2 regions of the Paenibacillus sp. XP01 genome follow, and region 1 is predicted to be linked to the other one. Evidence: riboswitches for the same ligand, from Rfam matches in the RefSeq annotation. Region 1 holds a riboswitch; the other holds the start of a gene.
The links. A riboswitch is a leader RNA that binds a small molecule or an ion and turns the genes downstream of it on or off. The one in region 1 is predicted to bind ZMP and ZTP.

Region 1 (5,338 bases):
GTTATAGATATAACCGCCGGCTTGATCAATATCCACCCAGCTGCTGCCTACTTTCACATTGACACCGACGTCATTGTAAACATCGTTCCACGTCGCCGAGCCTCCGTTGAATTTAGGCATGACGAATCCGTAGCTGGCTTTGCCAACCCCTGATTTGGAGATTACAGGTCCATCTGCGGGCGAAAAGTAATCCATCGAGGTCACCGTAGTTCCCGCTGCCTGAACTTTCGAAGCAGGCATTACGCCAATGCTGGCCAGCATTACAATCACTAAGAACAAACCAAGTACCTTTTTCACCAATCGTTTCTCCATAAAGTGAAATGGTTTCATCCTAGTCCTCCTTTTTTTCGCCTCCATGTTGAATGAATACGACCATCAATCTTGCTATAACCCATTTCACGATCCCTGGATCGAAATGGAAACCAACTCCTTTCGATGTCTCGATCTATGCAGCATTTACTTCCTTTCGTCCCACAAAATAAAAAAAGTCGCTATTACAGCGACTTGAACCCATTATTAGGGTATTCCTATTTTTCATGATAATTACCATTGAAATGAAGTCAATTATCCGTGAAAGGTTTCACCAATCGTTCAAAGCGTGATAATCATCGGACCATTTTTGGTAAGGATTATCGTATGTTCCAATTGTGCCACAGAGCTCTTGGCCGTAGCAAAGGTCCAGCCATCATCTTTTTGGAATACTTCCTCTTCCAAGGTAGAGATAAAAGGTTCGAATGCAATAACCATGCCTTCCTTTAATAATTCATCATCCGATAGATCATTATAATTATAAATATGGTCAGGTGCTTCGTGGATGGTGTGTCCAATGCCATGCCCTGTAAGATTTTTGATCACCGTGAATCCATGCTGTTTGGCTGTTTGGAATACCGCTTTTCCGATCCCGCTTTTTTTGGAACCAGGTTTTGCTTTCTTAAGTCCTGCTTCAAATGCTTGCTTAGCAGCTTCGCATAATTTCGTTAACACTTCTTCACCTTTGCCTACGACAAACGAGATTCCCGTATCCGCGAAATAACTGTTTTTTGAGCCGGAAACATCGATGTTTACCAGATCCCCTTCTTGGATAACCCGATCTCCCGGAATACCATGTGCCACTTCTTCATTAACGCTGATACAAGTATAACCAGGGAAATCATATTCACTTTTTGGAGCTGAAACTGCGCCTTCTCTGGCAAAAAGCTCTCCGGCAATATCATCAAGCTCTTTCGTCGTTATGCCAGGAATCGTTCGTTGTACCAATTCATCTCGAATAGAGGCAACAATTTTTCCAATTTCCTTCAACCCATTGATGTCTTCTTCTGTCTTTGCAATCATCTGTTCTACCTCGCAATCTTTTATCTTCAATTCATTATATAAGTGTTATCTCCTCAATGCACCCGATACATGCAAAATATTTGTATATGATCCCTCTATCGCAAATTCGGCTTATAGACATCGCTTAGGTTACCAGCTTCGTAAAATGGATACTCCAGCTTTTGCTGGACTTGAAGAACGGTCTCCGTGGACGTCAACATCTCGACGACGTATAACCCAAGGTCAATGGAAGCTGTAACTCCCGCACCGGTTACCGTGTTACCGTCACGCACTACACGCGCAGCAACGACTTCCGCACAATAGGGAGCCAGTAAATCATAAGCTGACGAGTTGGTCGTAGCCTTTTTTCCATGCAGGAAACCGGCTGCTCCCAATAGCAAAGCCCCGGTACAAATCGAAATCTTATAGGGCACGTTCTCTGCCGTGCGAACCCAGCGCATGAAATCCTCATCAAATCGAAGCGTTCTCGTGGATCGGCCACCAGGGAAAAAGACCAGATCAAAATCACCTAGATCAGGCAATACCGCATCGGATTTCATTTTCAGCCCCCGGTCATCTGAAATTTCATCCTTGTCTGCACAGAATGTCCAAGATACGTTTTCCTTCGCTTTCAGAATCGCCAGCCAAGTCACCGCTTCATAAAATCCAGCCAAATCCATGCTTGTCATTCCATCAAATAATACAAACGCCATTTTCATCGCCGCCACCATTCCTTTCATTTCCTTAAAATAAATAAAGTGTTCGATCAAAAAGATCAAACACTTTGCCCAGGCGTACGGCATATAAAATATGTGCTTCCTTGTGGTTCACTCCACGTTTACGCCAGTCGCACATACCGGATATTTAGCTCTAAGTATACATGACCTCTTTCACTATTGTAAATAAATGAAATGGTCCCAGTCCTTCCCTTTCCTTTTGTGTTTAGGATACCGAGCTACTTGTTTAACAAGGCATCGGCTTTCTTCGCTGCTTCAGCTATGGCTGCCTCTGGCGTAACGGACGAATCCACAACCGCGCGAAGAATTTCATCCTTGATGATCTCCCCAATTTCCGGATAAACCTTCTGCATTGGACGCGGACCCGCATATTCCAGTTGGTCTACCGCCACCTTGAACAGCGGCTTTTCCTCATAAAGCTTCTTCATCTCATCGCTTTCCACGGCACTGATTCGGCTGGGTAAATATCCCGTAAAGGAGCTTGCATAAATCGTTTGCTCTTTGGAGGTCATCCATTTAATGAACTTCCACGCCGCCTCCTGCTTTTCCGGGGACAGACCCGATGTCATAACCAGATTGGCACCGCCTGTCGGCACTCCATACGTATCATTGGCAGGCATAAATGTCGTTCCGAGTTCAAAGCCCTGCTCCTCGGCAACCTTCATATTATTGGTCAAGTCCGCGGTTGAGGAGAACAGCATCGCAGAACGTTGATTGTGGAAATCCGTCTTGGCTTGCGTACCCGCATCATCGGTCGTGCCGATGTTCATAATGCCTTCATCCTTCATCTTCAACCACAGCTTTACGGGCGCAATCCCGGTTTCATTATTGAATGCCGCACTTTTTCCATCCTCGCTGACCATCGTTCCTCCACTCTGCCTTACAAAAGCTTCGTAGAACCAAATGTCGACAGGCATCGAGATGCCATAACGCTCATCCTTCACCGTCAGCTTGCGTGCATAATCTTCAAACTCGGTCCAATTCTTCGGTCCGGCAGGATCAAGTCCCGCCTCCTTCAGCATCGTCCGGTTCAAATACAGAATCGGCGTACTGCGCAAATAAGGAAGAGCATACAGTTTGCCATTCACATAGGAATTCCCCATGAGTCCTGGAATGAAATCTTCCGTATCGAGCTTGTCTTTCTCAACAAAAGAGGTCAATTCCTGCGTCATGCCGGATTCGGCGAACACCCCAACGGAAGCAATTTCATTTTGCCAAACTTCGGGGGCATTGCCCGCTGCAAAAGCCGCCTGAGCCTTGGAATGCTGGTCTGCATACGATCCCTGGTATTCCGCCTTTACGATCACTTCATCCTGGGATTCATTAAACATTTTCACCAAGTTCTCATTGTTCTCGGCGATCTTGTCACCCCAAGAGTACCAATATGTAATCTCGACCGGTTTATTGGCCGTACCATTGGAACTGTTACCTGAAGCAGCCGTATCGGTTGAACCAGCGGAGTTGGAATCGCCGCAAGCCGTCAAAGCAAGCGCAAGCGTTGCCGCTAACATCATAGAACCAAATTTTTTCATGGATAAGTCCTCCTATGAACCTGATTATTTTACGCCCGAATAAACAAATGCTTTAATAATTTGACGTTGTCCGAATAAGAAAACGATAAGGATCGGAACGACCAGTATCATGTTTCCAGCCATCAAAATGTGCCAGGCGGCTCCTCCGTCGACCTCGCGCAGCTTGGAGATTCCGATCGGCAGCGTTCTTGCAGCATCGGAGGTGGTCATGACGAGCGGCCAGAAATAATCATTCCAGTGTGCAATAAAGCTGAACAATGCAAAGGTCACCAAGGTTGGCCGTGCCAAGGGCACCATAATCTTGAGAATGATCTTCCATTCCGGGGCTTGATCCAGTCGCGCCGCTTCAATAAGCTCTTCCTGCACCTGCTTGAACGACTGCCTGAGCATGAATATGCCGAAGGCGCTGGAGGAGAAAGGAAGAATGAGTGCCAGCAAATGGTTAATGAGTCCCCACTTGCTCAGCAGCAAATACACCGGCAGGAAAATAAGCTGACCAGGAATCATCAAGGTCACCATCGTGATCCCGAATAACAGCTTGTCTCCTTTGAAGGAGTATCTTGCGAACGCATAAGCTGCCAATATAATGGTTGTGAATTGAAGCAGGAGTATACTGACCGATACGATAACGCTGTTCATTAAATATTTCAAAAAAGGCCCCGATTCCCACGCCGCTTGGAAATTGCTCCACATGATCTTGGACGGAATCCATTTGGGTGGAAAGATCACCGTTTCCGGGTAAGACTTCAATGAGGTCGAGATCATCCATAGAAAAGGGACTGCAAAAATCGCAACCAATGCGACCGTGGCAGTAACATTCAGGATACGCAGCCATGACTTCGTTGCCATGATATTTCCCTCCTCCTTTCTATTGGTAGTGAACCTTGCGGCTCAGCAGCTTGAAGTAAACTAGCGTCAGCAAACCAACGACAAGGAGCAATATCACTCCCGCTGCAGAAGCGTAGCCGATCTTGAAGTAGCGGAATCCGTACTCGTAGATGTAAAAGACGAGCGTGTTGGTTGAATTGATCGGCCCCCCGTTGGTCATGATGGCAATGGTCTCAAACACCTGGAACGAGCTGATCAAATTAATGATAATCAAGAAAAACAGGGTCGGCGAAAGCATGGGCAGCGTAATTTTGTAGAACTTCCGCCACCAGTTGGCCTCGTCCAGAGCGGAGGCTTCATACACATCCTTCGGAATGCTTTGGAGACCGGCGATGAAAATGAGAGCGTTGTAGCCGACGCCTTTCCACACCGAAACAAGGACAAGCGACAGCAATGAACTGTCCGGACTGCTCAGCCATTCCAGCTTGGGCAAACCAACCATATCCAGCAACCCATTTAGCAAACCGAATTTGGGATCCATCAGCCACATCCACACCAGGGATACGGATACAAGCGAAACAATGTGCGGACTGAAAAGCGCGCCCTGAACAAACCCATACCATGCCCCTTCCCGATTCAGCCATATGGCTAGCAGCAGCGAAATCACAATGGATAACGATACGGAAAGAAGCGTATAGTTCAAGGAATTGCTCAGCACCTGAAGAAACGCGCTATCCTCAAATAACTCGACAAAGTTGTTGAAGCCCACGAACTCCTTGACCGGATTAATGAAATCCCAGTTGTAAAAGCTCAAAAAGATCATATAAAAGATCGGATAAATGAAGAAAATGGAAAATATCACGATCGAGGGAGCCACCATGACATAGGGACGGAACCTGGACCACACGGTCATGAATAGTTCCCTCCCAG
Region 2 (5,338 bases), 2.3 Mb from region 1:
CCCGCTGATCGTGCATATTGCCCGCCGGGACCAGCTGGATCCGCTGGTGACGGAGGTCAATGCCACTGCGGAAGCGCTGATGGATGCGTTTTGGCCTGGACCGCTTACGCTGGTGCTGCCTGTTAGAGAAGGCGCGGTATCGCCTCGCGTCACCGCCGGATTGGATACAGTGGGCGTGCGCATGCCGGACCATCCGGTTGCGCTGCAGCTGATCGCGGCGGCGGATTGCCCGGTCGCCGCGCCAAGCGCCAACCGCTCGGGGCGGCCAAGCCCTACGCTCGCGTCACATGTGCGCGAGGACCTGGCTGGCCGCATCGGCGGCATTGTGGACGGCGGCCCCACAGGGGTGGGCGTCGAGTCCACGGTGGTGCAGGCCGGTGACGACGGTACCGTCACCATCCTGCGCCCTGGCGGCATCACGGCGGAGCAGCTGTCCGCCGTGGCCGCCCGCGTCGCCACGGACCCGGGCCTGCTGGCCGAAGGGCCCGGCGGCGACGATCGCCCGGCGCCGCGCTCGCCGGGCGTGAAGTACACGCACTATGCGCCCGTTGGCGCGCTGTGCGTGGTGGAGGGGCCGCCTGATGCGGTGGCGGCCTGGATCGGCGCCGCCCTCGCGGAGGCGGCGCAGCGCGGGGAGCGCACCGCAGTGCTGGCGTTCGCCGAGCACGCGGAGCAGTACCGCGCCGACGCAGTGTTCTCGCTGGGCGAAGCCAGCGAGCTGGAGGAAGCTGCGCGCAGGCTGTACGCCGCGCTGCGCAGCTGCGATGAGCAGGGCGCCACGTATATTGTGGCGGAAGCCTGCTCGCGCGAAGGGCTTGGCGCAGCCGTCATGAATCGGCTGCTCAAGGCGGCGAGCCACCGACTGATTCAGGTCGGATGACCCGCCGGGAGCGGCCCGCGGCGCTATGCTCGGGTGCGCCGCACCGCGCTTTCGCGGCTCCACCGCAGCATGCCCGGTCAGACGCATCACCTCCAGTCGCCTCGACCTCGCCCGTGCTTACAGGGCATGCACTACGCTTTGTTCTGCGCCTGCCCGGTCGGTCTGCCGCACCCCGTTACGTCCCGTCCAGCTCTAACGAACCCTGGTCACGTTATTTGGCGCGAAATAGCGCTCGTGATTGTGCAGCGAACCTGAGGCACGCTACGGGATATGAAATGGCGTGTAGAAGGCCACTTTCAGCGAAATAACGTTACTGAAGCTCGTTAGAATTGGAACGGTCATCATTTTGATGAAATAAGACTGCTGATGTTCGTCAGCACCCTGATTACATCCTCCATCCGCCCATTCCTTGCCCGAACGGCGATAAAGCGAATCGTTTGGCCCGACGCTGCCGGGTTTCCGGCAGCCTCTTATTATCCCTGGTCATGTTTATGGCCTTGTCCGCATATCGTGTACAAGAATCTTTACGGGACATGGGGGAATGGGAATGTGGGATGTATCTGCCCATGTGGGGCAGCTGGTAACCATTTTGATCATGGCTGTGGCTCTTGGGCTGGATGCCTTTTCTCTGGGGATCGGCATCGGCATGAAAGGCATACGGTTGCGGGATGTGCTGAAGATCAGCACGGTGACGGCCTTGTTTCACGTCATCATGCCATTGATCGGCATGGTGACGGGCAAATACGTCAGTGCCCTGTTGGGGGATATCACGACATATGCGGCGGGTGGTTTGCTTATCTTGCTAGGTGGGCATATGATTTGGAACGCCTTTCGCGAAGGGGATACCAAGCTGGTTGATCACCGTACCATGCTGGGGGTCACGTTATTCTCGTTCAGCGTAAGCATAGACTCGTTCTCGGTTGGGGTATCGCTGGGCATGTTTAGCAGCAATTTGTTGCTCACCGTGCTGGCATTCGGGATTTGCGGCGGCGTGATGTCCATCATGGGCCTTTTGCTCGGACGGCGTGTCAGTCAAAATCTTGGCGATTACGGCGAGGCTGTCGGGGGAGCGATCTTGTTAGCTTTCGGGCTGCTCTTTATTTTCTGAACGTTGTGCGGTGTACATGTTTTCAACAGGGCTTAACCATCCTATAATAGCAAGAAAGCATCGATAGAACGGGTCCGGTTTATTCGAATATGAAAATATATCGATGGATGCTTGGTCCATAGTTTCATAAAGCATCCGAGTACTGCATGTGAAAGCCGATATTTCAAGCAACAAACGGTTAAACGAAGTTCGCCTGTGCAAAAAAACGCTTCGTTAGCGTTTTTTACGGGATTTATGGCGTTATTCATATATGGACATCATTTTAAATGGGGAGGCTTGCACGATGAAACATATTTTGTTTGTATGCACCGGAAATACATGCCGCAGCCCCATGGCTGAAGGACTGATGCGCAAGCTGGCAGCCGATCGGGGGATCGAGGTGGAGGTGCGTTCCGCCGGGGTTGCGGCGACGACGGGTATGCCGATTTCCCATCATGCGGAAGCGGTTTTGCGGGATCATGACGTCCGCGGCCCCGAACACTCCACGCAGCTGAATGCCGATCTGATCGAATGGGCGGATCTTGTGCTTACGCTGACCAGAGGGCACAAGCAGCATGTTATTCAAGTGTTTCCAGACTCGGTCCACAAAACGTATACGCTGAAAGAGTACGTGGAAGACGATGAACAGGTTATGAACGACTTGCAGGAACTGGACAGCCTGTTCGCCACGCTGGAGATGAAACGAGCGCTCGGCCAGGAAATTTCAGCAGACGAGCGCGAGCGTGCCATCGAGATTCGTCAACGTATCCCGAGCTTTGACATCTCCGACCCGTTCGGCGGGAGCCGGGATGATTACAATGTGGCCGCAGCTGAAATTCGCACCGCGCTGGACCGATTGCTGGACAAACTGGAATAGCGTCTGCAGAGCATAAGGCTGTTGTTCGTCAAGATGGGATGACATTGTCAAACAGGACATCGAGTGTAAATTTCCCGTTGATTTTAAGCGCGGGTTGATTTATGATGAAATGGAAAACAGGGATCTGGTGTAACTGGCGACAAAAGTGGGTTTAACCACGGTGGAGCACCAGAACAAACGGCCGGTCGCCTGGGCAAAAGAGCAATTCTGCGATACCCGCAGACTGCTCTTTTTTCGTATTTCGTCCGTTTATTCGCTATAATGGTACCTGAAATGCCACGCATGCATGCGAGACAATCCAGAGGAAGAAGGGCATGATTTAATCGGGAGGCGATAGGATGACAACGGAGTTGGATTCGCATCAACCCGGATTGCAGGAGCAGACCGCAGCGGTGTTGCGTGAACTGGCGATTGCGGGCAAGCTTGGGCCTGGGCAGATCGTGGTGATCGGTACCAGCACAAGCGAGGTTGCAGGCAAACGGATTGGTACGGGCGGTGCCTTTGAAGTTGCCCAGCAGCTGCTTGACGGTATTCGCGAGGTACAACAGGAATTCGGTTTCGACACGGCGTTTCAGTGCTGCGAGCATTTGAATCGTGCTCTGGTCATGGAACGTTCGGTGTTGACGCGCCTTGGATTGACCGAGGTGGGAGCCGTTCCGGTGCCAAAGGCAGGCGGCTCCATGGCAGCCGCGGCCTATCGCTCGCTGGCGAAACCATGTCTGGCTGAACATGTGCAGGCCCATGCGGGGGTGGACATCGGAGAAACGATGATTGGCATGCATTTGCGCCATGTTGCAGTACCTTTTCGCACGACTCTTCGCTATATCGGCGAAGCGCGGGTAACGGCCGCGTTGACCCGGCCCAAACTCATCGGCGGGGAACGCGCGGTGTATCGTTTGGACGAAGAGCTTGATTCAACATTTTGTGACTGACTAACTTCATTTATAAACGGGAGGAATTTAATCATGGAACAATTGCGCAAGAGTGACCCGGCAGTACTGGAAGCGATGAATCTCGAATTGAAACGTCAACGCAACAACATCGAGCTGATCGCATCCGAGAACATCGTCAGCGAAGCGGTAATTGAAGCGATGGGTTCTGTACTGACGAACAAATATGCCGAAGGATATCCGGGCAAACGCTACTATGGCGGATGCGAACACGTGGATATCGTTGAGGATATCGCGCGCGATCGCGCAAAAGAGCTGTTTGGTGCGGAGCATGTTAACGTACAGCCCCATTCCGGTGCACAAGCGAACATGGCGGTATATTTGGCAGCGCTGAAACCAGGTGACACCGTGCTCGGCATGAACCTGGCCCATGGCGGACACTTGACGCACGGCAGCCCGGTCAATGCATCCGGTCTGTTGTACAATTTCGTGGCTTACGGCGTACAGGAAGACACGTTCATGATTGATTACGACGAAGTTCGCAAAGCGGCATTCAAACATCGTCCCCGCCTGATCGTTGCCGGTGCAAGTGCATATCCGCGCACGATCGATTTCGAAAAGCTTGCCGCCATCGCCAATGATGTAGGCGCGTTGTTCATGGTCGACATGGCTCACATCGCTGGCCTTGTGGCTGCCGGATTGCATCCAAGCCCGGTTCCGCATGCTCATTTCGTAACGACAACGACGCACAAAACGCTGCGCGGACCTCGCGGCGGTATGATTCTGTGCCGCAAATCGTGGGCAGCGGCGATCGACAAAGCCGTATTCCCTGGTTCCCAAGGCGGGCCGCTGATGCACGTCATCGCATCCAAAGCGGTAGCCCTTGGCGAAGCATTGCAGCCTTCTTTCAAAACATATGCTCAAAACGTCGTGAAAAATGCGCAAGTTCTGGCTGAAACGCTCATCAGCGAAGGCTTGAACATCGTTTCCGGCGGTACGGACAACCACTTGATGCTCATCGACACTCGCAGCGTGAACATTACTGGTAAAGACGCGGAGCATGTGCTCGATTCCATTGGTATCACCGTCAACAAAAACGCCATTCCTTTCGATCCGACCAGCCCGTTCATCACAAGCGGCATCCGGATCGGTACGCCTGCGGCAACGTCGCGCGGCATGGATGAGGAAGCGATGGTTGCGATCGGTAAAATCATTGCCAAAACGTTGAAAAACCCGAAAGATACAGCGATTCTGGATGAAGCGCGCAGCGAAGTAACGAAGCTGACCGACAAATTCCCGCTGTACACTGACCTGAAATACTAGAATTTACTTCTTCAAGGACCGGACACTATGTTTCCGGTCCTGTTTTTGTAGGATTCGTTTTTCTGTAATGATTCGATGTCCTTGGAGGGTGTAATTCGGTGTGGGTGATGATATAATATACAGGATTTATCGGGCCGGATGAATGATCGTCAGGCGATATTGGATAAGCTGTACATTGAAGAACTTACCGGAGGGACAAATTAAGATGCGAAAATTGGTAATATGTGATCATCCTTTGATTCAACACAAACTGACGTTTATTCGCGACATGCGTACAAATA

Region 2: another riboswitch for ZMP and ZTP. It lies ahead of SNR34_RS28550 (TIGR01440 family protein); the one in region 1 lies ahead of SNR34_RS18075 (DJ-1/PfpI family protein).

Annotation. Positions count from the first base shown of each region.
Region 1 is NZ_CP139481.1:4,015,997-4,021,334, forward strand. Features, by position in the region: gene SNR34_RS18065 (glycoside hydrolase family 16 protein) at 1-330, opposite strand, end outside; gene map (type I methionyl aminopeptidase) at 592-1,332, opposite strand; gene SNR34_RS18075 (DJ-1/PfpI family protein) at 1,428-2,030, opposite strand; ZMP/ZTP riboswitch at 2,091-2,172, opposite strand; gene SNR34_RS18080 (ABC transporter substrate-binding protein) at 2,267-3,580, opposite strand; gene SNR34_RS18085 (carbohydrate ABC transporter permease) at 3,605-4,429, opposite strand; gene SNR34_RS18090 (carbohydrate ABC transporter permease) at 4,449-5,321, opposite strand; gene SNR34_RS18095 (ABC transporter ATP-binding protein) at 5,318-5,338, opposite strand, start outside.
Region 2 is NZ_CP139481.1:6,322,400-6,327,737, reverse strand. Features, by position in the region: gene SNR34_RS28565 (L-threonylcarbamoyladenylate synthase) at 1-880, shown strand, start outside; gene SNR34_RS28560 (manganese efflux pump MntP) at 1,428-1,988, shown strand; gene SNR34_RS28555 (low molecular weight protein arginine phosphatase) at 2,272-2,844, shown strand; ZMP/ZTP riboswitch at 2,964-3,046, shown strand; gene SNR34_RS28550 (TIGR01440 family protein) at 3,183-3,776, shown strand; gene SNR34_RS28545 (serine hydroxymethyltransferase) at 3,807-5,057, shown strand; gene upp (uracil phosphoribosyltransferase) at 5,263-5,338, shown strand, end outside.